Regions from separate parts of the Micromonospora sp. SCSIO 07396 genome, predicted to be linked through region 2. Evidence: riboswitches for the same ligand, from Rfam matches in the RefSeq annotation. Region 2 holds a riboswitch; the other holds the start of a gene.
The links. Region 2 has a riboswitch for S-adenosylmethionine ahead of ACWCHM_RS13045 (ABC transporter substrate-binding protein). Riboswitches for the same ligand answer to the same signal wherever they lie in the genome.
Positions count from the first base shown of each region.

Region 1 (15,066 bases), 3.3 Mb from region 2:
CACGCCGTTGTTCGCGGCCGGGTCGAAGGCCGGCAGCGTCGACTCGCCGTAGAGCGTCTCGATCCGTTCGTGGGCACCGCCGAGGTTCTGGCCCCGGAAGACGGCGAACGCCCGCTGGGTGTTCTGCACGGTGGCCTGGAGCTGCGCCGGGGTGCGCGGCGGGTACACCGAGACGTGCAGGGCGGTCGCCTGCAGCGGCACGTGCATGGTGCCCCAGTAGAGCTGGCCGCCGAAGGAGGCGAGCCCACCGAGGGCGTACGCCCGGCGGACCACCGGGTCCGGCTCGTACTCGGCGGCCGACCAGACCTGCGTCCAGTTTCCGGCGTCCTCCGGGTTGAGGCCGGGGGTGCCGACGGCGAGCAGCGGGCTCCGCCAGATGCTGGCCAGGTCGTTGACGTCCTCGGCCGGGGGTGCGAGTGGGGTGCCGCTGTCGCCGGGGGCGGTGGCCACCGTGCTGACCGGGGACGGCGCGACGGAGCCCTCGACGACCGCCTTCGGCCAGGTGGAGACGTAGAGCCGGCCCTGGTGTTCGGTCAGGTCGGCGACCTGGGTGGGCAGGTCGGCGACCTCGGTGAAGCTGAACGGGGTGGTGCGGTCGCCGGTCCAGCGCAGCACCTTGCCCGCCTCGCCGCCGTTGATGCCCACGCCGACCCCGGCGTAGAGCACACCGGCGGCGACCACCCAGTGCCTGATGTTCTCGTACGCGGAGAGGTTGGTCGAGCCGAGGTACCGGCCGGTGATGCCGTCGAAGGCGAACACGTTCACCCCGCCGAGCACGCTGGGGCCGGCGAGCAGTACGACGCCCTGGTGGGCGGCGGCGCTGCGCAGCCCGGCCGTGGTGTTCAACAGGTTGGCGTCCGCCGGGGAGGCCGACGTGATGTCGGCGGTGCGCTCGGTGAGCCGTTCGGTGGCCAGGTCGTAGGTGTAGACCTCGGGTGCGCGGTGGTCGCCGAGGGTGGCCGGCCAGGCCGGATTGTTCCGGGCCGGCTGGCTCTGGTTGAACTCGCAGACGTAGTCGTCGTTGAGGATCGGTTCCCGGACCTGGTAGCCCTTGGGCTTGAGGCAGAGCACGTTCGCTCCGGTGCCGAACCAGAGCCGGCGGCCGGCCTGGGCGAGCCCCCAGACGTACGACTGGTTGACCTTGGGTTGTCCCTCGGCGCAGGGCGGCCCCGGTGGGTAGTCGACCCCGACACCGGCGAAACACTCGTCGGCGGCGGCCTTGGCGAGCAGCCGTATCGATTCGGACGGGGTGTCGGCGCTGGCCGGGGTGGCGAGAACGGGTAGCAGAATCAGCGTGCCGAATGCGGCCAGAAGTCGTGACGGCAGGAGTGGTCGACGTCGCACGGTGGTCCTCTCCGTGAATGCTGGTCGAGGTGGCGTCAGCCGGGACGGGGGGTGGGCAGACCGCTCTCGACCAGGGCGAATGGATAATCGACGTGACGCGCGGAATCGCAGCACCGGTCGCCCGGGGTGCCTCGTACGACGGAAATAGGAAATTGCCGACATGGGCATCACGGGCCGATGGGTGTGGTGTGGACGGCTGATGAACAGGGGGATGGGTCCGCAGTTCCGGGCGTAACGTGGTGACGAGGCTAACGTATTACGTAGGTCGATGTCGTGGTACTGGTTGTTAAGGATTATTGAACTGCCTGGGGGATCGGCCGGGGCGCTGGGTGGCGGCTCGGAGGTGCCGCAGTATGCCCGGGGGTGGCGTCGCGAAAATTGCTGATGGGTCCGGCTTTCGGGGTTTCCCGGGAATATCGCGCCAACCGGTTGCTGTCGTCCGAAGCCGGCGCACGGGCCGGGGTGGACGGTCCCGGGCGTCGGCCGCTGCCGGAGTGGCCGGCTCGCTCCACGCCTGTCGGCGCGCTCAGTGAACGTGCACGTCACACGTGTGGTGCGGGAGTGTCGGCCGGGAGTGTCGGTCGGGGAGCCGCGCCGGCCGCGTCGCGGCGGGAGGTGGTGGTCGGGGTCGGATGGTTCCACCGTCCATCGGACGATGCGCCCGCCACGGGTCACGCGAATTGTGCGCATATTCATTTACCATAAACGGGAGGTATGAACTTGATGACAGTTAATTAATAGTTAACAATCATTATGTTCCGTGCCGCGCCGACGGCCCCGCGGGTGGTCGGCGCGGGGTGCGGAGGTGGGGTGGGGGTCGGTCGGCCGGCGTCGGCCGGCGGGCGGTGACCCGGGGTGCGGAAGGTGGGGTATTGTCTCGCGACGGGATCTTCCCAGTAACAAAGAATTTATCGATTTAAGTGCTTCGATGCTTCATCATGGGTGGGAAGTTTTCCCTTCCATGGAGGTTCCCATGAACGTCTCTCGGCTCGGCGGGCCGACCCTGTCCCTGTACCGCATCGTCATCGGCCTGCTGTTCATGCTGCACGGCCTGTCGTCGGTCTTCGGGTTGTTCGGCGGCAACCCGATGACCGGCAAGGCCGTCCCCCTCGGCACCTGGCCTGGCTGGTGGGCCGCGCTGATCCAGCTGGTCTGCGGCGCACTCGTGCTCGCCGGTCTGTTCACCCGGCCCGCGGCGCTGCTCGCGTCCGGCTCGATGGCGTACGCCTACTTCGTGGTGCACCAGCCCGAAGGGCTGCTGCCGATGCGCAACGGTGGGGAACTGTCCGCGCTGTTCTGCTGGTCGTTCCTGCTGATCGCGGTGCTTGGCCCGGGTTCCTGGGCGCTCGACACGCTGCTCGGCGGCCGGCGTTCCGACGCCCCGGCGACCCCGGTGTCCGAGCCCAGCTCGGTGCCGGTCTGACCCACCGATCCGGGTCGCCGGGGCAGGTGGCCCCGGCGACCCGTCCGGTCAGGGGTTGTAGGGGGCGTCGGAGTGGCTCACCTCGGTGAGCGTGCTGCCGGAGAGCTTGTAGACCGACGTGCGCCTGATGTCCAGTTCGGCCATGCCCCGGCTGGGGCTGCGGGTCAACCAGACCACGGTGGCCCGCCGCCCGGCCACACTGATCGACACGACCGGGGTCCGGTCGCCGAGGTCGGTCAGCGCCCGGAACACCGGCAGGCCGCCGCTGTTGCGCCACACCGCGACGGTGTAGAAGGTGCCACTGCCCCCGGAGTTGACCGAGACCACACCGACCGCGTCGTCCGCGCCGTCGCCGTCGAGGTCGCCGATGCCGCAGGGCTTCTGGAGCGTCACGGTCGCGCCGTCCTCGCCCGACCACTGCCCCTCGGTCAACGGCAGGTAGTCCGGGTAGCCGTTGTAGGGCGTCTTGCTGCTGCCGAGCTTGGCACCCGCCAGGTGGGCGCAGGTCAACGGAGTCTTGACCACGGGTGCCGGGGCGGTGGTGGTGGCCGCCGGGGCGGTGCCGGAGGCGCTCTTCTGCTGCGGGGCCGGCTTGGCGCTGGTGGGCATCGGGTCGGGCGTGGTCGCGTTCAGCACCGAGGCGGTGGAGGGCTCGGTGGACGGGCTGACCGTGGGCGTCGCCGCCTCCATCGGGCCCTGCTCACCCCCGCACGCGGTGAGCAGGCAGACCAGGGCGAGGCTGGTGAGGCTCAACGGGATCCGTCGCATGGCCGGGGGGTCCTCTCTCGACATCAGGTGACCGCACCGTACTGATCGATGGCAATACCGGTCATCGGCTCCACGGGCGGCCCGGGTCGGCCTGTCGGAGCGCGGTCAGGGGCCGACCGGGGGGCCCGGCGTACGGCTTTCCCGGCCCGGTGCGTACGGCCGTGTTGAGCTGGAAACTTCCCCGAAACATCGGTGTCGGCCGGGGCGCCCGGCCGAGGTCCGGCAGCGGGGTGGCTCACACCGTGGGAAGCCGGCTGGGCGAAGGCCGCGAAGCTGCCTAGACTCGGTTCCACAACTGCATACCTCATCCAGAGGGGCTGAGGGATACGGCCCGACGACGCCCCGGCAACCACCCCGCGCGCTCATCGCTGAGCGTCCGGCGGGGCAGGTGCCAATTCCGTCCCCGCCGCAGGGTGCGATGCGGGGAAAGATGAGAGGAATCGACATGACGTCGACGCTCGCCGCCCCCGGGATCGACACCACCGCCAGCCCCGCCCGCGCGCTGGTCTGCCGCGCCTGTTCCGCCCGCTACCCGCTCGCCGCGCAGCACGCCTGTCACGAGTGTTTCGGCCCGCTGGAGGTCGACTACGACACCGCCGCGCTGGCCCGCGTCACCCGGGAGCAGATCGAGGCCGGCCCACAGAACATCTGGCGGTACGCCGCCCTCCTGCCCGCCGGCCAGGACCCGGCCACCCGGGTCACCCTCGACCCCGGGCTGACCCCGCTGGTGGCCGCGCCCAACCTCGCCACCGAGCTGGGCATCAGCGCGCCGCTGTGGGTCAAGGACGACAGCGCCAACCCGACCCACTCGTTCAAGGACCGGGTGGTCTCGGTGGCGCTCACCGCCGCGAAGGCGCTCGGCTTCGAGCGGTTCGCCTGCGCCTCGACCGGCAACCTGGCCAACTCGGTGGCCGCCCACGCGGCCCGCGCCGGTGCGCCCTCGGTGGTCTTCATCCCGGGCGACCTGGAGCAGGGCAAGGTGATCACCACCGCCGTCTACGGCGGCGACCTGGTCGCCATCGACGGCTCGTACGACGACGTGAACCGGCTCTGCGGCGAGCTGGTGGAGACCGACGAGTTCGAGGACACCGCCTTCGTCAACGTCAACGTCCGGCCCTACTACGCCGAGGGCTCCAAGACCCTCGGGTACGAGGTGGCCGAGCAGCTCGGCTGGCGGATCCCGGCCCAGGTGGTCATCCCGATGGCCTCCGGCGAGCTGCTCACCAAGATCGACAAGGCGTTCACCGAGCTGGTCGAGATCGGCCTGGTCGAAGCGCCGGCCGGGGGCTGGAAGGTGTTCGGCGCCCAGTCGGCAGGTTGCAACCCGATCGCCGCCGCCCTGCACGCCGACACCGACACCATCACCCCGGTCCGGCCGACCGGCATCGCCAAGTCGCTCAACATCGGTGACCCCGCCGCCGGCCTGTACGCCCTGGAGGCGGTCCGGCGCACCGGCGGCTGGATGGAGTACGTCGACGACGACGAGATCCGCGCCGGCATCCGGCTGCTGGCCCGCACCACGGGCGTCTTCGCCGAGACGGCCGGCGGGGTGACCGTGGCGGTGCTGCGCAAGCTCGTCGAGTCCGGTCGGCTCGACCCGACCGCCGAGACGGTCGTCTTCAACACCGGCGAGGGCCTCAAGACCATCGACGCGGTCGCCGGTCAGGTCGGCCCCACCCACCGGATCAAGCCGTCCCTGCGGGCCGCCCGCGACGCCGGCCTCCTCGCCTGAACCCGGCGCGCCGCCCGCACCCTGCGTGGTCGGCCCCGTGCGCCTGTCGATCACGGGCGCTGGGCGGCCCGAGTGGATCTCTGGGTGACCGGGTTTTCGCGGTGGGTGGTGAAAACCCACCGGGAAGGACTTGACGGCAGGAACCGGGCGGCGGAAGATGCTCCGTGCGGGAGGGCTTTCGCCGGAGACTTTTCAAGTTCTTGCGACCCAACGCCGGAGGCGTTGTGCGAACGTCCCTCCCGACCAACGTGAACCGGGGGCCAGCGGAAATCCGCTGGCCCCCGATGTCGTCCACGGGAAAGACTCGCGGCGTGGCCCTGGACATCGCAACGATCGACCGGACCGATCAGCCCACCCTCGACGCGGCCTACCGGATCGCGGCCACGGTCGAGGCGACGGAATCGCCCGACCTGCCGCCGCTGTGCCGGCGACGCTTCGAGGCGGCGCTGTGGCACCCGATGCCCGGCATCGACACCAGGTGGTCGGTGGCCCGGCTCGACGGGGTGCCCGTCGGCTGGGTCCGGATCAACCTGCACCTGCTGGACAACACCGAGAACGCCAGCATCGAACTGGCCGTGGATCCGGCGTACCGGCGGCGCGGGGTGGGGCGGGCGTTGGCCGCCCACGCCCGGCGGCTGCTCCGGGAGGCCGGCTGCAAGCGGGTGGTCGGCTCCGCCGTGACCCCGCTACCGGACGGGCCGGGTGGGGCGACGCCGGACGGGCCGGGCGGGGCGATCCCGGGCGGGACGACGCCGGTCGGGCCGGGTGCGTCGGCGTCAGGCGGTCCGGGTGGGACGACACCCGATGAGCCGGGTGCGTCGGCGTCGGGTGGCCTGGGCGGGCAGCCGTCGGCCGGAGCGGTCGGGGCCACCCCGGTGGGGGAGTTTCCCGGGGCCGCCTTCGCGGCGGCACTCGGTGCCCGGCCGGCGCTGGTCGACGTCCGCCGCCGGCTCGACGTCACCGCGCTCGACCGGGACCGGCTGGCGGCGCTGCGGGCCGGGGCGCAGTCGACCGCAGCCGGCTACCGCACCGTCCGCTGGCACGGTCACCCGCCGCCGGAACACCTCGCCGACCTCGCCTACCTGGAGGGTCGGCTGCTGGCCGACGCACCCCTGGGCGACCTGGAATGGGAACCCGAGCGGATGGACGCCGAGCGCCTCCAGGGCATGGAGCGGGCGCTGGACGCGCGGGGCGTCCGCCGGTACAGCGTCGCCGCCGTGCACGGGGCGTCCGGCCGGTTGGTCGCCTGGAGCGTGCTCAGCCTGGCCGCGAACACCACCCGGCACGCCTGGCAGCAGATCACCATCGTCGACCCGGCCCACCGGGGGCACCGGCTCGGCCTGCTCTGCAAGGCCGAGAACCTCGAACACACCCTGGCGTACGAGCCGGAGCTGGGCGCGGTCGACACCTACAACGCGGCGGCGAACAGCCACATGATCGCGATCAACGAGCAGCTCGGGTTCCGGCCGGTGGCCGGGTCCATCCAGTGGCAGTTGACCATCTGAACTGTGACACGCCCCTACTGATCTGGTCGTGATCTGTTGCATGATGGCGGGCATGACGGAGACCCCGCACCCGCTGTACGACAGGCACGCCGACACCCTGCACCGCGCGCAGACCGCGATCACCGAACGCGGGTACTGGTCCGCCTACCCCGAATCGCCCAGCCCCCGGGTGTACGGCGAGACCGCCGCCGCCGACGGCAGGGCCGCCTTCGAGGCGTACCTCGGTGGGGACTTCCCGCTCGACCAGCCCGGCGCGGGCGACCGGGTGGCCACCGAGACGAGCCCGTTCGGGGTGGCCCTGGACGTGCGCTACCCGCACCCGGGCGCGGACGAGGTGGTCGCCGCCGCCTCCGCCGCCCTGCCGGCCTGGCGCGACGCCGGCCCACAGACCCGGGCGGGAGTCTGCCTGGAGATCCTCGCCCGGCTGCACAAGCACATCTTCGAACTGGCCAACGCGGTGCAGTTCACCAGCGGCCAGGCGTTCGTGATGGCGTTCCAGGCCGGTGGCGCGCACGCACTGGACCGGGCCCTGGAGGCGATCGCCTACGCGTACGCCGAGATGACCCGGCACCCGGGGACGGCCGGCTGGGAGAAGGCCGCCGGCAAGGGCGACCCGCTGCGGATGACCAAGACGTTCCACGTGGTGCCGCGCGGGGTGGCCCTGGTCATCGGTTGCAACACCTTCCCGACCTGGAACTCGTACCCCGGGCTGTTCGCCTCGCTGGTCACCGGCAACCCGGTGGTGGTCAAGCCGCACCCCCGCGCGGTGCTGCCCCTGGCGATCACCGTGAAGTACGCCCGGGAGGTGCTCGCCGAGGCCGGCTTCGACCCCGACCTGGTGCTGCTCGCCCCCGAGGCCCCCGGCGAGAAGCTCGCCTCCACACTGGCCCTGCACCCCGCCGTGAAGATCGTCGACTTCACCGGTTCCACCGGGTACGGCGACTGGCTGGAGGCCAACGCCCGGCAGGCGACCGTCTACACCGAGAAGGCGGGCCTGAACACCGTCGTCATCGACTCCACCGACGACTTCGCCGGGATGTGCCGCAACCTGGGCTTCACGCTGACCATCTACAGCGGACAGATGTGCACCACCTCGCAGAACATTCTGATCCCCGCCGCCGGCATCGACACCGACCAGGGGCACAAGAGCTTCGACGAGGTGGCCGCCGGCATCGCCGCCGCCGTCGGGAAGCTCACCGCCGATCCGGCCCGGGGGGTGGAGCTGACCGGCGCGATCGTCAACGACGGGGTGTTGGAACGCCTCGACGAGGTCACCAAGGTCGGTGAGGCGGTGCTGGAGTCGCGTACCGTCACACACCCGGCGCTGCCCGACGCGGTGGTCCGGACGCCGACCATCGTCAAGCTCGCCGCCACCGACACCGAGGTCTACGGCCGGGAGTGGTTCGGGCCGATCTCGTTCGTCATCGCCACCGACTCGACCGCGCACGGCCTGGAGATCCTCCGGTCCACCGTGGGCGAGTGCGGCGCGCTGACCGCCGCCGTCTACTCCACCGACGAGGCGGTGCTGGACGCCGCCGAGGCCGCCGCGATCGACGCCGGGGTGCACCTGTCGGCCAACCTCACCGGCGGGGTCTTCGTCAACCAGTCCGCCGCCTTCTCGGACTTCCACGGCAGCGGCGCGAACCCGGCCGCCAACGCCGCCCTCACCGACGGTGCCTACGTGGCTAACCGCTTCCGCATCATCCAGTCCCGCCGCCCCGCCTAAACCCCACCCCACCCCACCCCACCCCACCCGGCCCCCCGCCCAGTCCCGCCCGCCCCCGTCCGGCCAGCCCCGGTGATCAAGAGGTTTGCGTCAGATCCGGGCGGCTGGTTGACCTGAACCTCTTGATCACTTGACCTAAACCTCTTGATCACGGGGGAGGCCGGGCGGGCGGGGCGGGACGGGGGCGGGGTGGGACGGGGGGCGGGGAGGGGGAGGGAGGGGCGGCGGGTCAGGCGGGGCGGCGCATCTGGAGTTCGTTGAGGGCGGGGATCTTGGGGTGCGGGACGCGTACCCCGGTGTCGGTGAAGCCCAGGCGACGGTAGGCCCGGCAGGCCCGGTCGTTGCCGACCACCACCTCCAGCATGAGCTGTGGCCGGCCGCAGGCGCGCGACCAGGCGGCGACCTCGTCGATCAGCGCGCCGAGCAGGCCGGTACCCCGCCACGTGGGGGTCACGTAGACCGCGTAGACCACCGTCAGGCCCGGCTCGTCGGGGGAGATGGTGCCGCCCGCGTGCCCGACCAGCCGGCCGCCGGGGTCGGCCACGAACTGGGCGGTGTGGCACCCCTGGGAGACGTACGCGACCCGGGCCGCGTAGTCGGCGTGCGGGCGGGCGGCTGCCTCGGCGACCGTCTCCAGGAACGCCAGCGGCGCGTCCGCGAGCATCTCCAGCCGCAGCGCCCGCATCCGGGCCGCGTCCTGCGGACGCACCCGGTGCACGGGGGCCGTGCGGGTCGCCGGTGGGGCCGGGGCAGAGGTCATGCAGGCATGCATACCGCAGCGACGTTCACCGATGGGTGACCGGGTCGATACCCGTCTGATTTGCCCCTATTTGTGGTCGTGCGCTGTCGTCACTCCTCGTGTAGCGTGCGATTTCGGTCACCGATTCAGCGGCCCTCACCGACCGCCGGAACGGTGGCTCTCCGCTGTCGGCCCGCCGGCAATCCGGAGTTGGGGAACGCCGCGCAGAGTGAGGAAGTGCACCGTGGCACAGGGCACCGTCAAGTGGTTCAACTCCGAAAAGGGCTACGGCTTCATCGCCGTCGACGGCGGGCAGGACGTCTTCGTCCACTTCTCCGCCATCGAAATGGACGGCTACAAGGCGCTCGACGACGGTCAGCGGGTGGAGTTCGAGATCGCCCAGGGCCAGAAGGGCCCGCAGGCCGAACGGGTCCGCGTCATCGCCTGACCTCCTCGCCGGTCCCGCCCCTCCCCGGTGACGGGGCGTACCAGGTCCCGTCCCAGGGCCGCCCCCGTGGCCGGGGGTTACCACCTCCGGGTCGTCCCCGGCGGTCGGGCGGGTCTCACCTCCGGGCCGCTCCGGTGGTCGGGGCGGGTTCGGGCCCGTCGGGCCGTCCGGGTGGCGGCTGGCGGCGCAGGCCGGTGCCGGGAAAGATCGTGAACCGTCCAGGCGTCCCGCTGAGGAGGGTTCATGTCCGACCAGTCGCCTTCGGGCCCGCCCGACCCCGCTGCCGGGTCCCCGGGCGGCCCGTGGGGGCAACCGCCTTCGGGCACGCCCTCCGGCCAGCAGCCCTCGGGCACGCCCTCCGGGCAACCCGCCTGGGGCACGTCCCCCGGGCAGCCTGGCTGGGGCACGCCCTCCGGGCAACCCGCCTGGGGCACGCCCTCCGGGCAGCCTGGCTGGGGCGCACCGTCCGGGCAGCCCGGGTGGGGTCAGCCCGGTTGGGGTCAGCCCGGGGTCGGGCCGCCTGGCTGGGGCCAGCCGCCTGCCGGCAGCCTCCCGCCGGGGGCCGGTCCGTACCCCGGCCAGGGTGGCGGTCCTGCGCCGTACGCCGGCCGGTGGGGCCCGGAGGACCCGCTGGTCAACCCCCCGTACGCCGGCCTGGAGGGGTGGTTCGGCAGGTGTGCCGGCGCGGTACGACGCAGCTGGCGGCCCCTGCTGCCGTTGCTGCTGCTGACCCAGGTCGTGCCGGCGGTGGCGGTGTCCCTGCTCTCGCTCGGCATGGGACCCGACGCGACCGTGCTGCCCGCCGACGGCTCGTTGCCCGAGGACTACCTCAGCGACCTGGTGATCTACGGCGTCTCGGTGTTCCTGGTCGCGCTGGCGTTCGGGGTGGTGCAGGGCATCGGTTGGGCCGGTGGCACCTGGGTGGTGACCCGGCAGGCCGCCGGCCAGCCGGCCGACCTGCCCGGCGCGCTGCGCTACGGCGCGCGCCGCTGCCTCGGCCTGTGGGGCTGGATGCTGGTGCTGGGCGTGCTCATCGGCGTCGGGTTCTGCCTCTGCCTGCTGCCCGGCGTCTACCTGGCCCTCGCCCTTGCCCTGGCCGGCCCGGTCTACCTGTTCGAGGGGCAGAACCCGGTCGGCCGCTCGTTCCGGATGTTCCACGACCGGCTGGGCATGGTGCTCGGCCGGGTGGCGCTGGTCGCACTGGCGGTGCTCCTCGGCAGCGTGCTCGGCGGGGTGGTGGAGTCGGTCGGCACCGTGCCGTTCGGCACCGACCCGTTCACCGCGCCGGGCACCGCCCTGGGCGCGGTGGCGGTGATCCTGGTCAGCGCGGTGCTGGTGCTCCCCGCCTACCTCGTGCAGCTGGTCGGACTCGTCGTGACGTACGCCGAGCAGCGGGCGCAGGAGGGGCCGGTGAACGTCACGCGACTGGTGGCGGAACTCGGCTGACCGGCCCCATCGTGCTTGCACTCGGCAGGGGAGAGTGCTAAACAAGTCATTGGCACTCGCATACGATGAGTGCCAATGGTCGGGGCGGTAGGGCCACGGTCACACAGGCGTCTCGATGGCGTCGGCGTGGCACATGGCCGGTCGTCGCGGGCTGTCCGGCCCGACCGAGGAGGACGTCGTCGTCGCCAGGTGGCGACGTCCCCAAGGTGCGTACACCAGGCGGCCCGTCCGGGGCACAACACCCGGGTGGCCCGTGAGTGTCCAGGAGGACAACGCCGTATGGCCAAGATGATCGCGTTCGACGAAGAGGCTCGCCGCGGCCTCGAGCGGGGCATGAACCAGCTCGCCGACGCCGTGAAGGTGACCCTCGGCCCCAAGGGCCGCAACGTGGTGCTCGAGAAGAAGTGGGGTGCCCCCACCATCACCAACGATGGTGTGAGCATCGCCAAGGAGATCGAGCTCGAGGACCCGTACGAGAAGATCGGCGCCGAGCTGGTCAAGGAGGTCGCCAAGAAGACCGACGACGTTGCCGGTGACGGCACGACGACGGCGACCGTCCTGGCCCAGGCCCTGGTGCGCGAGGGTCTGCGCAACGTGGCCGCCGGTGCCAACCCGATGGCCCTGAAGCGGGGCATCGAGGCTGCCGTGTCCAGCGTCTCGGAGGAGCTGTCCAAGCTCGCCAAGGACGTCGAGACCAAGGAGCAGATCGCCTCCACCGCCTCCATCTCCGCCGGTGACAGCACCGTCGGCGAGATCATCGCCGAGGCGATGGACAAGGTCGGCAAGGAAGGCGTCATCACCGTCGAGGAGAGCAACACCTTCGGGCTGGAGCTGGAGCTCACCGAGGGCATGCGCTTCGACAAGGGCTACATCTCCGCGTACTTCATGACCGACCCGGAGCGTATGGAGGCCGTCTTCGACGACCCGTACCTCCTGATCGTCAACAGCAAGATCTCCTCGGTGAAGGACCTGCTCCCGATCCTGGAGAAGGTCATGCAGTCGGGCAAGCCGCTGCTGATCATCGCCGAGGACATCGAGGGCGAGGCCCTGGCGACCCTGGTCGTCAACAAGGTCCGGGGCACCTTCAAGTCGGTCGCCGTCAAGGCGCCGGGCTTCGGTGACCGCCGCAAGGCCATGCTCGCCGACATCGCCATCCTCACCGGTGGCCAGGTCATCAGCGAGGAGGTCGGCCTCAAGCTCGACGCCGTCGGCCTCGACATGCTGGGCCGCGCCCGCAAGGTCGTGGTGACCAAGGACGAGACCACCATCGTCGACGGTGCCGGCGACGCCGACCAGATCCAGGGCCGGGTCAACCAGATCCGGGCCGAGATCGACAAGAGCGACTCCGACTACGACCGCGAGAAGCTGCAGGAGCGGCTGGCCAAGCTGGCCGGTGGCGTCGCGGTGATCAAGGTCGGCGCGGCCACCGAGGTCGAGCTCAAGGAGCGCAAGCACCGCATCGAGGACGCCGTCCGCAACGCGAAGGCCGCCGTCGAGGAGGGCATCGTCCCGGGTGGTGGCGTCGCGCTGGTGCAGGCCGGCAAGACCGCCTTCGACAAGCTGGACCTGACCGGCGACGAGGCCACCGGCGCGCAGATCGTCAAGATCGCGCTGGACGCCCCGCTGCGGCAGATCGCCGTCAACGCCGGCCTGGAGGGTGGCGTCGTCGTCGAGCGCGTCCGCAACCTGGACGCCGGGCACGGCCTCAACGCCGCCAGCGGTGAGTACGTCGACCTGCTGGCCGCGGGCATCATCGACCCGGCCAAGGTGACCCGGTCGGCGCTGCAGAACGCCTCGTCGATCGCGGCGCTCTTCCTCACCACCGAGGCCGTCGTGGCGGACAAGCCGGAGAAGACCCCGGCCGCCCCGGCTGGCCCGGGTGGCGGGGACATGGACTTCTGAGTCCAGTTCCAACCCCGAACGGGGCGGGCCGCGCGAGCGGTCCGCCCCGTTCCGTGTCCACGGCCCGTACCCACCACGGCCCGTGCCGGCCCACCCCGGTGACGGGAGCGATCAGCGGCGGGCGGCCCGCACCGCCGCGTACGCGTCGACCAGCCCGGCCCCGCTCGACGCCGTCACCGGGCCGCAGCTGAGGTCGGCGGGCCCGGCCGGCTGCGCCGTGTCCCGCAGGATGTTCCGGGTCCGCGCGAGATCCCCGACCAGCGCCGGATTCGCCGACCACATCAGCGCCACCACGCCCGCCACCTGCGGGGTGGCCATCGAGGTGCCGTCCAGCGTGGCGTAGCCGCCGCCGGGCATCGCGGACCTGATGCCCTCCCCCGGGGCGACCAGATCCGGCTTGACCACCCCACCCGCGACGGGACCCCGGCTGGAGAACTCGGCGACCACCCGGTCCCGGTTCACCGCCCCCACCGTCAGCACGTCCGCATACGGGGCCGGCGGGTCGACGATCGACCCGCAGTCCGGGCCGGTGTTCCCGGCGGCAGCCACCACCAGGATGCCCGCCGCCTCCAGGGCGGCGGTCGCCGGACGCAGCGCCCCCGGATCGCAGCCCTCCACCGGTGGGCACCCCCACGAGTTGGTCAGCACGTCCGGGGCGCGCGCCGGGCGTCCGTCGGTGAAGGGGTCACCGCCGACCGGGAACGGTGCCAGCATGAACTGGAGACAGTCCAGGTAGTGCGCCGGGCTGCCCAGGTTGCGATCCAGGTTGACGCAGCCCACCCACTGCGCGCCGGGCGCCACCCCGATGCCGTCCCGCCCCACGGCGCTGCCGGCGGTGTGGGTGCCGTGGCCGCCGGAGTCGGCGGGGGAGCGGGTGTGGTTCCACGGGTCGTACCAGGAGTCGTCGCCGCCCCGGAAACCGGCGGCCAGCGCCGGGTGGGTGCCGTCGACCCCGGAGTCCGAGCTGCCGACCACCACCCCGGAGCCGGTGACGGACAGCTCCGACCAGACCCGGTCGGCCCCGATCATCCGCAGGTTCCACTCCGGCCCGGTCGGTGCCGGCTGGTCGCCCCGACTGACCGGGGCGGGTGCGGGCAACGGGCGGAGCCGCTGGCTGACCAGCACCCGGGCCACCTCGGGGCGGCCGGACAGCCAGGCCCGCACCGCCGGCCCGCCGTCGGTTTCGATCGCGTTGACCAGGTAGTACGGCGTGGGGTCGAGGCCCAGCCGGTTCAGGTCCCGGCGCAGCCCGCCCTGGGTGCGCTCGGCGGTGGCGACGAGCCTGCGGTACACCTCGGCGGTCCGCGCCTCCCGGCCCGCCCGGCCGGGCGGGCCGGCGGGGATGTCGGAGAGGTCAGCCTGCTCGCGGAGTACCACCAGCAGCCGTTCGCCGTACAGGCCGGGCTGGCCGGCGGCCACGTCGACCACCCCGACGGTGAGCAGCAGGACGGCCGCGCCCGACGCGGCGACCAGCCGGCGCGGCGCGCGCCCGCGTGGCCGGGCGAGCAGCACCCCGTACCCGAAGGCCAGCAGGACCGCGACGGCGAACCCGACGCCCGAGGCGACCATGACCCAGTACGGGACGTCGCGGGTGGTGGCCAGCAGGACCGAGATCTCCTCCGGGTCGGTGAGCGCCAGCGGGCCGAACACCGCCAGGCCGACCAGCCAGCGCACCGGTGCCGAACCGGCGGGCCGGCCGGCCCGCCGGGCCGCCACCTGGCACGCGCCCAGCGCGAACCCGACGGGCGGGACGAAGAGCAGCGCGGGAAGTTGGACGCCGGAGTGGCCGGTGCCCGCGCCGACCAGCAACAGGACCACGCCGGCGACCAGGCCGCCGACCAGCACGGTACGGGCGGCCCGGGGTGGCCCGTCACCGGTGAAGGGGGCCCAGAACCGGTCGTCGAGCAGTGCTCCGGCGAGCAGACCGACCGCCGTCGCGGCGAGCGCGGCGAGCACCGTCTCCAGCAGGCCGCCCAGCGCGCCGAACCGGACCCACGGCAGCAGCAGCGCCAGCCCGGCGGCGACCGCCAGCA
Region 1 is NZ_CM132210.1:7,240,129-7,255,194, forward strand. Features, by position in the region: gene ACWCHM_RS31885 (hypothetical protein) at 1-1,344, opposite strand, end outside; gene ACWCHM_RS31890 (DoxX family protein) at 2,318-2,767, shown strand; gene ACWCHM_RS31895 (hypothetical protein) at 2,816-3,559, opposite strand; SAM riboswitch class I at 3,837-3,972, shown strand; gene thrC (threonine synthase) at 3,981-5,267, shown strand; gene ACWCHM_RS31905 (GNAT family N-acetyltransferase) at 5,579-6,772, shown strand; gene paaN (phenylacetic acid degradation protein PaaN) at 6,825-8,498, shown strand; gene ACWCHM_RS31915 (GNAT family N-acetyltransferase) at 8,728-9,258, opposite strand; gene ACWCHM_RS31920 (cold-shock protein) at 9,482-9,685, shown strand; gene ACWCHM_RS31925 (hypothetical protein) at 10,403-11,131, shown strand; gene groL (chaperonin GroEL) at 11,411-13,033, shown strand; gene ACWCHM_RS31935 (S8 family serine peptidase) at 13,145-15,066, opposite strand, start outside.
Region 1: linked by a shared signal. The riboswitch ahead of thrC (threonine synthase) and the one ahead of ACWCHM_RS13045 (ABC transporter substrate-binding protein) in region 2 are both predicted to bind S-adenosylmethionine.

Region 2 (15,066 bases):
GGCGTGGCGGCCGGTGACACCGGGCAGCGACGGGGTGGGATCGAGGAAGACGTACCCGATCTCCGGGTAGCGGTCGGTCAGCCGCCGTTCGGCCTCGTCGGCGGCGGCCTCGATGTCGGCCCCGGTCGCCTCGTCCCGGAAGTCGACCTTGGCGGCCACCAGGATGTCGTCCGGGCCGAGTTGCATGGTCAGCAGGGTGTCGACCCGGTCCACCGTCGGCAGGCCGGCCAGCTCGCGTTCGATCTCGCGGTGCAGCCGTTCGGGCACCGCCCGGCCGACCAGCAGCGAGATGTTGCTCCTGGCCAGGATGGCGGCGACCACGAGCAGCAGCAGGCCGATCAGGATCGAGGCGATGCCGTCGAACAGCTCGTCGCCGGTCCACTGCGACAGACCCAGCCCGACCCCGGCGATGAGCAGGCCGATCAGGGCGGCGCTGTCCTCCAGGAACACCGCCTTGACGGTGGTGTCGGCGGTCAGCCGCAGGAACCGGCGCGGGGTGGTCCCCCAGCGGCGGGACTCGCCGCGCACCTGGCGGACCGCGCGGGCCAGCGACACCGACTCGATGGCGAAGGAGACCGCCAGCACCACGTACGAGATCAGGTAGTCGCCGCTGTGTTCGTGGACCAGGATGGTGGTCACCCCGTGGGTGATGGCGAAGCCGGCACCGGCCACGAAGGTGAACAGCGCGGCCAGGAACGCCCAGACGTAGCTCTCCTTGCCGTACCCGAACGGGTGCCGGACGTCGGCGGGCCGGGCCCCCCGGCGCAGCGCCAGGTAGAGCAGCACCTCGGTGGTGGTGTCGGCGACCGAGTGGGCCGCCTCGGAGAGCATCGCCGCGGAGCCGGAGAGGATCCCGGCGACCAGTTTCGCCACCGCGATGGCGAGGTTCGCCGCCCCGGCCACCACCACCGTGCCGACGCTCTCGTTCTTGACTGCGGCTTCCGACATGCGGTCACCGTAGTTGCGTGAACCCGCCTCCGCCCGCAGCGGCCGGCGGGTCGTGCCCCGGTGATCAAGAGCTTTACGTCAATTTGATCTTTACGGATGACGCGAACCTCTTGATCACCGCAGCTGGACGGGGCGGGTGGGGCAGGACGGGGCGGGGTGGGGCGGGGATCGTGGTCGGGTGGGGCGGGCCCGGTCCGGCGTGGGTGCACGGGTATCCCGTCCGGGCTGCTAGCGTTCACCCCGTGTCGCGGAGTCGTACCGAACGCCTGGTCAACCTGGTGATCTGTCTGCTGTCCACCAGGCGGTTCCTGACCGCCGCGCAGATCGCCGCGACCGTGCCCGGCTACGAACACGATCCGGACGACGCCCGGGAACACGAGGCGTTCCAGCGTAAGTTCGAGCGGGACAAGGCGGAACTGCGCGAGCTGGGGGTGCCGCTGGAGACCGGGACGGCCAGCGTGTTCGACGCCGAGCCCGGTTACCGGATCGCCCACCGGGAGTACGCCCTGCCCGACATCCCGCTCGAACCGGACGAGGCCGCCGCGGTGGGCATCGCCGCCCGGTTGTGGCAGCACGCCGGGCTGGCCGCCGCCGCCTCCTCGGGGCTGGCCAAGCTGCGCGCGGCCGGCGTGGACGTCGATCCGCAGGCCACCCTCGGGTTGGAGCCGATGGTCACCGTCGACCCGGCGTTCGCCCCGCTCACCGCCGCCGCCCGGGACCGCCGCGAGGTCGCCTTCGACTACCGGGTGCCCGACCGGGACGCGCCGACCCGCCGCCGGTTGCAACCGTGGGGCGTGGTCTGCTGGCGGGGCCGCTGGTACGTGGTGGGCCACGACCGGGACCGGGCGGCCACCCGCTGCTTCCGGCTGTCCCGGGTGACCGGCGCGGTGCGCGTCACCGGTGCGCCGGGCGGCTACGAGCCCCCGGCCGGCGTCGACCTGATCTCGCACGTGGCCGCCTGGTCCGGGCCGGTCGAGCGGACCGGTCGGGCCACCGTGCTGGCCACCCCCGGGCGGGCCGCCGGGCTGCGCCGGTGGGCGGTGCAGTGCGTGCCCGGCCCCGACGGTGACCGGTTGGTGCTGCCCTATGCCGATCCGGAGTCGCTGGCCGGACACCTGGTCGGATACGGCCCGGACGTCCGGGTGCTGGACCCACCCGAGGTGCGCGACGCGGTGATCCAGCGGCTCAAGGAGATCGCCGTGCGGCACGACGAGTTGGCCGTGGCCGGGGGTGCCAGGTGACCCGCCCCGCCGCGCGTACCTCCGCCGACCGGCTAGCCCGGCTGCTGAACCTGGTGCCCTACCTGCTGGCCCGGCCGGGCATCGAGATCGCCGAGGCGGCCGGCGACCTGGGCGTCACCGAACGGCAGCTGCGCGAGGACCTGGAGCTGCTCTGGGTCTGCGGGCTGCCCGGCTACGGCCCGGGTGACCTGATCGACATGGCCTTCGACGGCGACCGGGTGACCATCACCTACGACGCCGGCATCGACCGGCCGCTGCGGCTCACCCCGGACGAGGCGCTGGCCCTGGTGGTGGCGCTGCGGATGCTCGCCGAGACGCCCGGGGTGGCCAACCGGGAGGCCGTCGAACGGGCCCTGGCCAAGATCGAGAACGCGGCCGGTGACCTGGTCGGCGCCCCGGTGGCCGTCCGGCTGCCCGGCGAGGGCCAGCGGGTGCAGGAGCTGCGGGCCGCGGTCGAGCGACGGCGGGCGCTGCGGATCACCTACTACACCGCCGCCCGGGACGAGAGCACCGACCGCGTCATCGACCCGCTGCGGATGCTGATGGTCGACGGCCGGGCGTACGTCGAGGCGTGGTGCCGCCGCGCCGAGGCGGTCCGGTTGTTCCGGGCCGACCGGATCGACGCGGTCGTCGAGCTGGACGAGCCGGCCGTGGTGCCGCCGCAGGCCCGCCCGCACGACCTGCGGCAGGGGGTGTTCCAGCCGTCTGCGGACCTGCCGCTGATCACCCTGCGGATCGGGCGGGGGGAGCGGTGGATCACCGAGTACTACCCGTGTGAGCGGGTCGAGGTCGACGGTGACCACTGGCTGGTGTCGCTGCGGGTGACCGATCTCGACTGGGCCCGCCGCTTCGTGCTCGGGCTGGGCCCGGACGTCACCGTCCTCGCCCCGGTCGAGCTGGCCACCCAGGTCCGCGCCCAGGCCACCGCCGCGCTGGAGGCGTACGCGACGCCCGCCCCGGCCGGCCCGGCGGGCGCGGTGACGTCCCGGTAGGCTGACCGCCGTGGTGAAGTGGATCGTGCTGGCGGTGCTGCTGTTCGCGCTCGTCGTGTTGGCCCTGGCGGTGCGCCCGGTGCTGGTGCGGCTGCCCCGGCTGCGCCGGGCGGCGGTGGGGTTGCAGCGTCGTCAGGCCGACGCGGAGGCGTTGCGGCACAGCGCCGAGGCGTTGCAGGAGCGGGCCGAGGCGTTGCAGCGGCAGACCGAGACGACCCAGCAGCGGCTCGAACTGATCAAGGCCAAGCGCGGGAACTGACCGGGGTCGAGGGCGCGAACCGATCGATGCCAGGCGCGGAGAGTGATCGACGCCGGTCGGTGAATCGCGTGCCCGCCGTCCGCCCGGCGTCCGTTTCACGCGGCTCTGCACCCGTACAGGTGGTTGACGGGACACTCAGCGGTGGTCAAGACTTCACCGGCCGGGCCGCATCAGCGGTGGCCCGGCGGGTGGCAGCAGCCCGTCGCGCACGTACGATGGGCGACGACCCCACCCTTCGACACAGAGCGACTGGAGCTTCCCATGGGTGCCCTCAAGCCGTGGCACATCGCCGTACTCGTGGTCGTGCTGATCCTGCTGTTCGGCGCGAAGCGGCTTCCCGACGCGGCCCGCTCGCTCGGCCGTTCGTTGCGGATCATCAAGGCGGAGACCAAGAGCCTGGCCGACGACGACCGCGACCTGGCCGAGAAGGCCGACGCGCAGGCCGGCTACCAGCCGCTGCCGCCCCAGCAGCAGCCCGTGCAGCAGCAGCCGTACGCGCCGCAGCCCCAGCAGCAGTACGCCCAGCAGCCTCAGCAGCAGTACGCCCCGCCGCAGCCCCAGCAGCAGCCGCTCGCCCCGCCGGTCGACCCGGTGCAGCGCGTCCGCGACAACTGACCGAAGGGCCCGATCACCGTGGCCTTCGCACTCCGTAAACGTGGCCCCAGCACCTTCGAACGGGCCTCCGACGGTTCCATGACGCTCATGGAACATGTCCGCGAGCTGCGGAACCGGCTGTTCCGCGCCTCGCTGGCGATCGTGGTGGGGCTGATCGTGGGCTTCTGGCTCGCGCAGCCCGCGTTCAATCTGCTCAAGGAGCCGTACTGCCAGCTGCCCGGTGCCCTCGACGCGGCGGGCGAGTGTCAGCAGTTCCTCCAGCTGTCACCGGCGGACGGCTTCATCCTCAAGCTGAAGCTGGCGCTCTGGATCGGCCTGATCGTCGGGGCACCGGTCTGGCTCTACCAGCTGTGGGCGTTCATCGCGCCCGGCCTGCACCGGCACGAACGCAAGTGGGCGTACGTCTTCGTGTCGATCGCGGCGCCGCTGTTCGCTGCCGGGGCGGTCCTGGCCTACCTGGTGGTGGACAAGGGCCTCGCGTTCCTGATGGAGTCCGGTGTCACCGGGCTGTCGACCCAGCTCGAGGTGACCCGCTACATCTCGTTCGTCACGAACATGATCCTGCTGTTCGGGGTGGCGTTCGAGTTCCCGCTGATCCTGTTGATGCTCAACTTCACCGGCGTGGCGAGCGCGAAGCGCCTGCTGAGCTGGTGGCGGGCGGTCATCTTCATCTGCTTCGCCTTCGCCGCGATCGCCACTCCGGACCCGGGTCCGTTCGGCATGACGCTGCTGGCCCTCTCGCTGTCGCTGCTGTACTTCGTCGCGGTCGGGGTGGCGTTCATCAACGACCGGCGCAGGAAGCGGCGCGACGGCTCCTACGCGGGGTTGAGTGACGACGAGGTGTCGCCGCTGGAGTTGGACGACGACCCGGTGGTGGCCACGCCGGAACTGGCGTTGTCCGAGCCGGTGCACGCCTCCGAGCCGGTAGCCCCGCCCAAGCCGATCGACCGCCGCTACGACGACATGACCTGACCGCCGGGTCATCCGTACCATCCGACGCCGCTCCCGCCCTGCCGGGAGCGGCGTCGCCGTCTCAGAGCACCTGGGACAGGAAGCGGCGCAGCCGGGGGTGCTGCGGTGCCTCGAAGACCGCCTCCGGTGCGCCGGCCTCCAGCACGACACCGTGGTCCATGAACGCAACGGTGTCGGCGACCGAGCGGGCGAAGCCCATCTCGTGGGTGACCACCACCATCGTCATGCCCCCGGCGGCCAGCTCGGCCATCACCCCGAGCACCCCCTTGACCAGCTCGGGATCGAGCGCCGAGGTGGCCTCGTCGAAGAGCATCACCTCAGGTTGCAGGGCCAGCGCGCGGGCGATGGCGACCCGCTGCTGCTGCCCGCCGGAGAGGTGGGCGGGTCGGGACTCGGCCTTGGCGGCGAGGCCGACCAGCGCCAACTGCGTCCGGGCCCGCGCGACCGCCTCCTCCTCGGGCAGCTTCTTGAGCCGGCGCAGGGCCAGGGTGATGTTGCGCAGCACGGTCATGTGCGGGAACAGGTTGAACTGCTGGAAGACCATCCCGACCCGTTGCCGCAGGGCGTCCGGGTCGTCGCGCAGCACGCTGCGCCCGTCGAGCAGGACGTCACCGGCGTCCGGTTCGATCAGCCGGTTGACGGTGCGTAGCAGGGTGGACTTGCCGGAGCCGGACGGGCCGATGACGCACGCCGTCGCGCCCCGGGCGACGTCCAGGTCGACGCCGCGCAGCACCCGGTTCGCCCCGAAGGCCAGGTGCACGTCGCGGACGGCGAGGCTGACCGGGGTGGTGGTCGCGGTGCCGGCGGTCATCGGGGATCCTTCCGGGTGGGACGCGGTCGCGGTAGGGCGGTCTCGCCGGCCAGGGCCAGCCCGCCGTCGTCGTCGGGGTCGGGGTCGACGGTGACCGTCCGGCCCCGGCGCAGCCGGCGGTCGATGGCGTTGACCGCATGGGTCAACGGGACGGTCAGCAGCAGGTAGCACAGGCCGGCCAGTAGCAGCGCCGACTGGTTGCCGGTGTTGGCCGCGTAGTCCTGCCCGATCCGGAACAGTTCCCGCTGGCTGGCCAGCAGGCCGAGGAAGTAGACCAGGCTGGAGTCCTTGATCAGCGCGATCAGCTGGTTGACCCAGGCGGGCAGCACCCGGCGTACCCCCTGCGGGACGATGACCAGGCGCATCGCCTCACCCCAGGAGAAGCCGAGCGCGCGGGCCCCCTCCAGCTGCGCCGCCTCCACGCTCTGGATGCCGGAGCGGAAGATCTCCCCGATGTACGCGGCGGCGATCAGCGACAGCGCCAGGATGCCCAGCGGGTACGGGTTGGGGCCCCACACCTGCATGCCGAGCGGGGCCAGGCCGACACCGATCAGCAGGATGGTGGCGGCGGCCGGCAGGCCCCGGAACACGTCGGTGTAGACCCGGGCCGGCCACCGCAACCAGCGGGTACGGGAGATGCCCGCCACGGCCAGCGCCATGCCCAGCACCGAGCCGAGCAGGGCGGCGGAGACCGCCAGGATCAGCGTGTTGGGCAGCCCGACGGTCAGCATCTCGGGCAGCGCCTCGCGCATGGACTCCCCGTCGAAGAACGTCTCCCACAGGGTGCTCAACGGATCCATCGGCTTCTCCTACCGCCCCGCTCGCTGGTCTGGTCGTACCGTCAGGAGGTGGCCGACGCCGACGGTGCCGCCGCGCCCGGGGCGGTGACGTCGCCGCTGCCGGGGGTGAAGCCGGCCGGGATCGGCCGCCCCGGGTAGTACTGCTGCTGGAGCCGGGTCCAGGTGCCGTCGGCGATGACCTCGTCGAGGCCCTTGTCCAGCGCCTCGCGCAGCGCGTCGTTGCCCTTGGCGACGGCGTACGCGGTGGGGGCCGGGCTCAGTTCGGTGGCCGCCACCGTGATCTTGCCGTTGCTGTCGGCGGCGGACTTCTCGCCGATTTCGGCGGGGGCGATCCAGGCGTCGGCGGTGCCGGCCTTGAGCTGGTTGATCGCCCCGTTGTAGTCGGGCACCCGCACCGGGTCGAGCTTGCGCGAGGTGGCGTAGTCGTCCTGCACGGTGCCCTGCACGACCACCACCCGCTTGCCGGCGAGCTGGTCGAAGCCGGTGAGCGGGGAGCCGGCCGGCACGTCCAGGCCGAAGTAGCCGAAGTCGTACCCGTTGCCGAAGTCGACGGTCTTCTTCCGGGCCTCGGTGACGGTGATCGAGGAGCTGCCGACGTCGAACTTGCGGTTGTTGACCTGGGAGAGCAGCGCCGAGAAGTCGGTGCCGACGAACTCGACCGTCAGCCCGACCTTGCCGGCGACGGCGACGAGCAGGTCGTTGTCGAAGCCGGTGAACCTGCCGTCCTTGAGGTAGACGTTCGGTGGGGCGTCGGTGAGCGTGCCGGCGCGCAGCACCCCCGGCTGGAGCAGGCCGTACGGGTTGTCGGCCGACTCGGAGTCGCCGCCGCAGGCGGTCAGCGCGGTGCCGGCGAGCAGGGCGGCGACGCCGAGCGCGGCGACCCGCGTCCAGGTGGCGCGGAGCAGTCGGGGGGTGGGCAGGGCAGGAAGGAATCGCACGGGTGTCTCCGGAGGTGGTCGGGCGGCGGCGGACGCGCGCCGCCGACGGGATGCCCACCGGGCATCCCGCTGAGGTGTCACGGGAAGAGGGGTTCGACTAGCGGCGACAGGAGTCGCTGTGTACCCGCATGAGGTCGACGTGTCGCCGCCTGACCAGCCGTACGCCGACGGACCGGACGCCGGGTCGGGTCACGACGGTGACGCCGTCGTCGGGCGGGGCGGGTGAATGGTTCGACACGGGTTCTCCCTGATCGGTGTCGACCTGGGTGACCAGGCCACGCTTGCACCGGGCCGTTCACCGGTGCCTGGTCCTCACCCGGAGCACCCCACCGTGGCGGAGGGTTGCCGGCCAGCGAGCCGGGGCTTGACGCTGGCGCTCATGACCTGCCCGAAATCTAGCAGCAGCGCCCCGCCGGTCGTCCACCCGTTATGACGGCCCTCACGTCCGCCCCTTACCGTCGGGCGGGTCGCGTGGTGGCCGGTGGGCGGCGCAGGACCTCGGCGTCGTAGCGGACCCGGGCGGCCTGTACGTCGGCGAGGTGGGTGGTGGCCCAGGCTTCCAGGCCGGAGAGCAGGTCGAGCAGGCTGTGGCCCAGGTCGGTGAGGGCGTAGTCGACCCGGGGCGGGACGCTGGCGTGCACGGTGCGGGTGACCAGGCCGTCGCGTTCCAGCCCGCGCAGGGTCTGGGTGAGCATCTTCTGGCTGATCCCGTCGATGTGTTCGGCGAGTTCGCCGTAACGCCGCTCGCCGTCGGCGAGGGTGAGCACGACGAGCACGCTCCACCGGTCGCCGATCCGGTCGATGACCTGCCGGCTGCCGCAGTCGCGTTGGAACGGGTCGGGTCGCATCCCCTTACTCTCCATCAGTGCGTCACAAACTTCAAGGTGCCTACTCTCCGTCGGGAAGTATCGGCTCCCACCTGCGTGTTGGCCAGTACGACAAGAACACGTCATCCGAAGGAGAGCGCCATGTCCGTCGTCGTCACCGGAGCCACCGGCCACCTGGGTCGCCTGATCGTCGAATCCCTGCTGCGTCGGGGCGTACCTGCCGGGCAGATCGTGGCCCTCGGCCGCACCGTGGACCGGCTCGCCGACCTCGCCGACCGGGGTGTCGTGGTCCGGGCGGCCGACTACACCGACCCCGACTCGCTGCGCGCAGCCTTCACCGACGCCGAGAAGCTGATGTTCGTCTCCGGCAGCGAGGTCGGCCAGCGGGTGCCGCAGCACCACAACGTGATCGAGGCCGCCCGACAGGCCGGCGTCGGTCTGGTCGTCTACACCAGCATCGCCCACGCCGACACCTCCGACCTGCTGCTGGCCGCCGAACACCGGGCCACCGAGGAGGAACTGCGGGCCTCGGGCCTGCCGTACGTGCTGCTGCGCAACAGCTGGTACCTGGAGAACTACACAGGTCAACTGGCCAACTACCTGGCCCACGGGGTCGCCGGGTCGGCCGGCGACGGCCGGGTCAGCGCCGCCACCCGGGCCGACTACGCCGAGGCCGCCGCCGAGGTGCTCACCACCGAGGGCCACGCCGGTCAGGTCTACGAACTGGGCGGCGAGGCGTTCACCATGACCGAACTGGCCGCCGAGGTGTCCCGCCAGAGTGGACGCGACGTCCGCTACACCGACCTGCCGGTGCCGGCGTACACCGAGGTGCTCGTCTCCGCCGGGCTGCCCGAGCCGTACGCCGCCACCCTGGCCGACGCCGACCGGGGCATCGCCCACGGGGCGTTGTACGTGCCGGTGGAGCACCTGGAGAAGCTGCTCGGTCGCCGGCCCACCACCCTCGCCGAGGCGCTGCGCGTCGCCGGCTGACCCGGCGGCGACGGGCGGGCACGGCACCGGATAACCGGTGGAGCGGGCCCGCCACCGGCCCGACAATGCTCGACATGGATCACCACACGCTGGTGCGGACCAGCAAACGGATCGCACTGGCCCTGCGCCACCGACCCGCCCGGTTCGGACTCGCTCCCGACCCGGGCGGGTGGGTGGCCGTCACCGACCTGCTGGCCGCCCTGCGGATCGACCGGTCCACCCTCGACGCCGTGGTCGCCGACAACGACAAGCAACGGTTCGCGGTGACCCGGGACGCCGACGGGGTGGACCGCATCCGGGCCAGCCAGGGCCACTCCTACCCGGTCGATCTGGGGCTGACCGGGCAGCCGCCACCCGCCCGCCTCTACCACGGCACCGGGGCCGCGGCCCTCGACTCGATCCGGGCCACCGGGCTCAACCGGGGCGCACGGCACCACGTACACCTGTCGCCGGACGTGTCGACGGCCCGGCGGGTCGGGGCCCGCCGGGGTGGTGCGGTGGTGGTGCTGACCGTCGACGCGGCGGCCATGGCCCGCGACGGCCACACCTTCTACCGCAGCGCCAACGGCGTGTGGCTCACCGACGCGGTGCCGCCCGCCTACCTGGCCTGACCGGCCCCTGCGGGTCACCGGTCAGTGGTTCGTGCGGAGGCGGCCGGCTCCGGGTGCGGGTATGGTGCGGATTGTCGCGCACCCCGGTGCGCCGGGCCCACCGTCGGGCCGGGGGCCGACGCGCCACGCGTCCCCGCCACCGCGGCGTGGGGACGTCCGCCGGAAAGGAGTCGCGTGATGGCAGCGCCCCCGCTCTCCCCGCACGACGCCCTGACCCGACTCGGTCGGATCCGCCTCGACGAGGTGGGGGTGGACGAGGTGTTGGGGATGATCGCCGACCTGGCCTGCCGCAGCCTGCGTGGGGTGTCCGAGGTGTCGGTGACCCTGCTGCGCGGCGGCAGCCCGCAGAGCGTCGCCGTCACCGGCGACAACGCGCTGCGGCTCGACGAGTGGCAGTACCGGCAGGGCCACGGGCCGTGCCTGGACGCCTCGGTCACCGGCGACACCCTCGTCGTGTCCGACACCGGCACCGAGGAACGCTGGCCGGGCTGGGCGATGCGGGCCGTCGACGCCGGCGTCGGCAGCGTGGTCGCGATCGGCCTGCCGATCCAGGAGGCGGTGGTCGGCGCCCTCAACCTCTACGGCACCCGGCCGCACGCGTTCGACGCCGAGACGGTGGAACTGGCCCGGACGTTCGCCGCGTACGCGGCGGTTGCCCTGGCCAACGCCCACCTCTACGCCAGCACCGCGACCCTGGCCGACCAGATGCGCTCGGCGATGGAGAGCCGGGCGGTGATCGAGCAGGCCAAGGGCATCATCATGGGGCAGCGCCGGTGCACCGCCGACGAGGCCTTCGGCATCCTCGCCAAGCTCTCCCAGGACTCCCACCGCCGGCTGCGCGACGTCGCCGCCGCCCTCGTCGGTCGGGCCACCGCCGGTAGCCGCTGAACCGTCCTGTGTCAGCGGTCGGCGGCGGTGGGCTGACCGGGCACCGGCCGGGTGACCTGCCGCACCAGCGCCTCCGCCACGTCCCGCAGCTTGCGGTTGGAGTTCTGTGACACCCGGGCCAGCAGCGCGAACGCCTCGTCGGCCGTGCACCGGCGTTGCCCCATGATGATGCCCTTGGCCTGCTCGATCACCGCCCGGTTGCGCATCGCGTCCTGCATCTGCCCGGCCAGGGTCGCGGTGCTGTCGTAGAGGTGGGCGTTGGCCAGGGCCACCGCGGCGTGGTCGGCGAACGTCCGGGCCGGTGCGGCCAGCGGGCCGAACGCGTGCGGCCGGGTGCCGTAGAGGTTGAGGGCACCCACCACCGCCTCCTGGATCGGCAGGCCCAACGACATCGACGAACACACCCCCACGGCGTGCGCCCGGGCCGCCCACTCCGGCCAGCGTCGTTCCTCGGTCATGTCCGCCACGATCAGCACCGTGCCGGTGGTGGCCGCGTCCAGGCTCGGGCCACGGCCGTGTTCGAACTGCCACCTGTCGAGCTGGAGCGCGAGCTCGCCGGTGTGGGCGGCGGTGGTCGCCTCGGTGCCGTGCACCAGGGTCACCGTCACCTCGGCGGCGTCCGGGATGCTCTCCAGGGCCACCTCGGTGATCCGGGACAGGACGGCGTCGAGGCCCATCTCGTCGTGGCGGATGGACCCCAACTGGAGGACAGCCTCGGTGAGGTCGAGCGGTGACTGCGGCATGGCGTCTGACGTCCTTGCGAACCGGCGCGAAACCACCGGCCGGAGCCGGCGGCGCGTGATGATCGGTCCATGCCGGTGGGCCGCGGGTGCAGCCGCCGGGACGGGCCGGGGACCGCGCCGCTGCTTGACGCTCACGCACGACACCCGGTGGGGGCGTCGGATGCGGAGCACCACTGTACCGGTCGGCCGGCCCGCACCGGCGATGGACACCACCCGCCGCGTCGACTTCTCGGCTGGTGTCCGGGTCGGACAGCGGGGGATGATGGGCGTCCGACAACGACAGGGGAGCGGACGGATGACGGTGGAGATCCCGCGCGACGGCCGGGTGTTGTTCATCGGCGACAGCATCACCGACGCCGGACGGGACCGCAGCGATCCCGCCGACCTCGGGGTGGGCTGGGCGATGATGGCCGCCGCCTGGTTCACCGCGCGGCACCCGGGGTGCCGGGCGACCTTCCGTAACCGGGGTGTCGGCGGTGACCGGGTACGCGACCTGCGGGCCCGCTGGGCGGACGACTGCCTGGCACTGTCCCCGCAGGTCGTGTCGGTGCTGATCGGCATCAACGACACCTGGCGGCGGTACAGCAGCGGCGAGACCACCACCGTCGAGGAGTTCACCGCCGACTACCGGCACCTGCTGGCCGGTGCCCGCGACGCGTTGCCCGGCGTCCGACTGGTGCTGATGGAACCGTTCCTGCTGCCTGTCGACGATGACCAGCGGCGTTGGCACGAGGACCTGGACCCGAAGATCGACGCGGTACGCAAGCTGGCCGCCGAGTTCGACGCGACGCTGCTGGCGGTGCAGGCGCGGTTCGACACCGCCGATGTCGACGACCGGGTGTGGACCGACGACGGGGTGCACCTGACCCCGTCCGGTCACGCCGTGCTGGCCCAGCAGTGGCTGGCGGCGGTCACCCCGGGCACCTGACCCCCGGCTGTCCCGCCCGGGGGTCAGCCGTGCCGCTGCCGCAGCCGGCGGCGGGACGGCTCGACACCCCGGCTGCGGGTTCGTGGCGCTTGCGGCCGACCCGTCCGGGCACGCCTGCGGAACGGGTCGGGCCGGCGGGGCGTTGCCACGGCCCGGGGTGATCCTCTACCGTCGGACCAGCGGTTGGCGGTGCGGTCCTTCCCAACCACCACCGCCGAGTGGCCCCGTGGCGGGCCGGGGCCGGTGGGGCCCCGGAGCCTCCTGCCGGTGGCCCGTCGGCGGTCCCGTGTGTCCTCCTGCCCTGTGCCCGTTCCGCGCCCCTGGCCCGGTTCCGGCCGTTACGGTGGGAAACACGCCGAGCCGCCCGGGAGATCCCGTGTTCCTCACGCCCCACGAGCAGGACCGCCTGCTCGTCCACGTCGCCGCGGACGTCGCCCGCCGCCGGCGCGAGCGCGGACTGCGCCTCAACTATCCCGAAGCCGTCGCCCTGATCACCGCCTTCCTGCTGGAGGGCGCCCGGGACGGCCGGACCGTCACCGACCTGATGGCCGCCGGCCGGACCGTGCTCGGCCGCGACGACGTGCTGGACGGAATCCCCGAGATGCTGGGGGAGGTGCAGGTGGAGGCGACCTTCCCGGACGGCACCAAGTTGGTGACGGTGCACCACCCGATCCCGTGATCCCCGGGGAGATCCTGCCCGGCGACGGGCCGGTCGAGATCAACGTGGGGCGGCCGGTGACCACCCTGCTGGTGGTCAACACCGCCGACCGGCCGATCCAGGTCGGCTCGCACTACCACTTCGCCGAGACCAACCCGGGGCTGCGCTTCGACCGTGCCGCCGCGTACGGGCAGCGGCTCGCGGTGCCGGCGGGGACGTCGGTGCGCTTCGAGCCGGGCGTCAGCCGTACCGTCGACCTGGTGCCGCTGGGCGGGGCCCGGATCGTGCCGGGGCTGCGCGGCGAGGTCGCCGGCCCCCTCGACCCGGGGCCGGACGCCGACGGGTCCGACCCGCGCGACGCGGAGGCGGGACGATGAGCACCGTGGACCGGCGACGCTACGCCGACCTGTACGGCCCGACCACCGGCGACCGGATCCGGCTGGCCGACACCGACCTGCTGATCGAGGTGGAGGTCGACCACTGCGTCGGCGGGGACGAGGCGGTCTTCGGCGGCGGCAAGGTGATCCGTGAGTCGATGGGCCAGTCCCGGGCCACCCGGGCCGAGGGCGCCCTGGACACGGTGATCACCGGCGCGGTGGTGCTGGACCACTGGGGGGTGGTGAAGGCCGACGTCGGGCTGCGCGACGGGCGGATCGTGGCGCTGGGCCGGGCCGGCAACCCGGACACCATGCCCGGCGTCCACCCGGACCTGGTGATCGGCCCGTCCACCGAGGTGATCGCCGGCAACGGGCGGATCCTCACCGCCGGGGCGGTGGACACCCACGTGCACTTCATCTGCCCGCAGATCGTCACCGAGGCGCTCACCTCGGGCATCACCACCCTGGTCGGCGGGGGCACCGGCCCGGCCGAGGGCACCCGGGCCACCACGGTCACCCCGAACGCCTGGCACCTGGCCCGGATGCACGAGGCACTGGACGCCTTCCCGGTGAACGTGCTGCTGCTGGGCAAGGGCAACACGGTCTCCACCGAGGCGCTGTGGGAGCAGTTGCGGGCCGGTGCGGGTGGCTTCAAGCTCCACGAGGACTGGGGGACCACCCCGGCGGCGATCGACGCCTGCCTGCGGGTCGCCGACGCGTCCGGGGTGCAGGTGTCCATCCACACCGACACCCTCAACGAGGCCGGGTTCGTGGCCGACACGTTGCGCGCCATCGCCGGGCGGGCGATCCACTCGTACCACACCGAGGGGGCGGGGGGTGGGCACGCGCCGGACATCATCACGGTGGCCGGGGAGCCGAACGTGCTGCCGTCGTCGACGAACCCGACCCGGCCGTACACCCGCAACACCCTCGCCGAGCATCTCGACATGCTGATGGTCTGCCACCACCTCAACCCGTCGGTGCCGGAGGACCTGGCTTTCGCCGAGAGCCGGATCCGGCCGTCCACGATGGCCGCCGAGGACCTGCTGCACGATATCGGGGCGATCTCCATCATCGGCTCGGATTCGCAGGCGATGGGGCGGGTCGGCGAGGTGATCACCCGGACCTGGCAGAGCGCGCACGTGATGAAGCGCCGGGTGGGCGCGCTGCCCGGCGACGGCCCGGCCGACAACCACCGGGCCCGCCGCTACGTGGCGAAATACACCATCTGCGCGGCGATGGCCAACGGGCTGGAACGGGAGATCGGCTCGGTGGAACCGGGCAAGCTCGCCGACCTGGTGCTCTGGGACCCGGCGTTCTTCGGCGTCCGGCCGCACCTGGTGGTCAAGGGCGGGATGATCGCGTACGCGCAGATGGGCGACGCGAACGCCTCCATCCCCACCCCGCAGCCGATGCTGCCGAGGCCGATGTTCGGCGCGTACGGCGTGGTGCCGGCCGCGACCAGCGT
Region 2 is NZ_CM132210.1:3,057,085-3,072,150, reverse strand. Features, by position in the region: gene ACWCHM_RS13085 (cation diffusion facilitator family transporter) at 1-948, opposite strand, end outside; gene ACWCHM_RS13080 (helix-turn-helix transcriptional regulator) at 1,191-2,189, shown strand; gene ACWCHM_RS13075 (helix-turn-helix transcriptional regulator) at 2,186-3,181, shown strand; gene ACWCHM_RS13070 (hypothetical protein) at 3,192-3,440, shown strand; gene tatA (Sec-independent protein translocase subunit TatA) at 3,702-4,055, shown strand; gene tatC (twin-arginine translocase subunit TatC) at 4,074-5,027, shown strand; gene ACWCHM_RS13055 (amino acid ABC transporter ATP-binding protein) at 5,089-5,838, opposite strand; gene ACWCHM_RS13050 (amino acid ABC transporter permease) at 5,835-6,638, opposite strand; gene ACWCHM_RS13045 (ABC transporter substrate-binding protein) at 6,680-7,576, opposite strand; SAM riboswitch class IV at 7,849-7,961, opposite strand; gene ACWCHM_RS13040 (winged helix-turn-helix transcriptional regulator) at 8,029-8,424, opposite strand; gene ACWCHM_RS13035 (SDR family oxidoreductase) at 8,545-9,393, shown strand; gene ACWCHM_RS13030 (RNA 2'-phosphotransferase) at 9,468-10,004, shown strand; gene ACWCHM_RS13025 (ANTAR domain-containing protein) at 10,182-10,892, shown strand; gene ACWCHM_RS13020 (GAF and ANTAR domain-containing protein) at 10,904-11,635, opposite strand; gene ACWCHM_RS13015 (SGNH/GDSL hydrolase family protein) at 11,931-12,563, shown strand; gene ACWCHM_RS13010 (urease subunit gamma) at 12,940-13,242, shown strand; gene ACWCHM_RS13005 (urease subunit beta) at 13,239-13,598, shown strand; gene ACWCHM_RS13000 (urease subunit alpha) at 13,595-15,066, shown strand, end outside.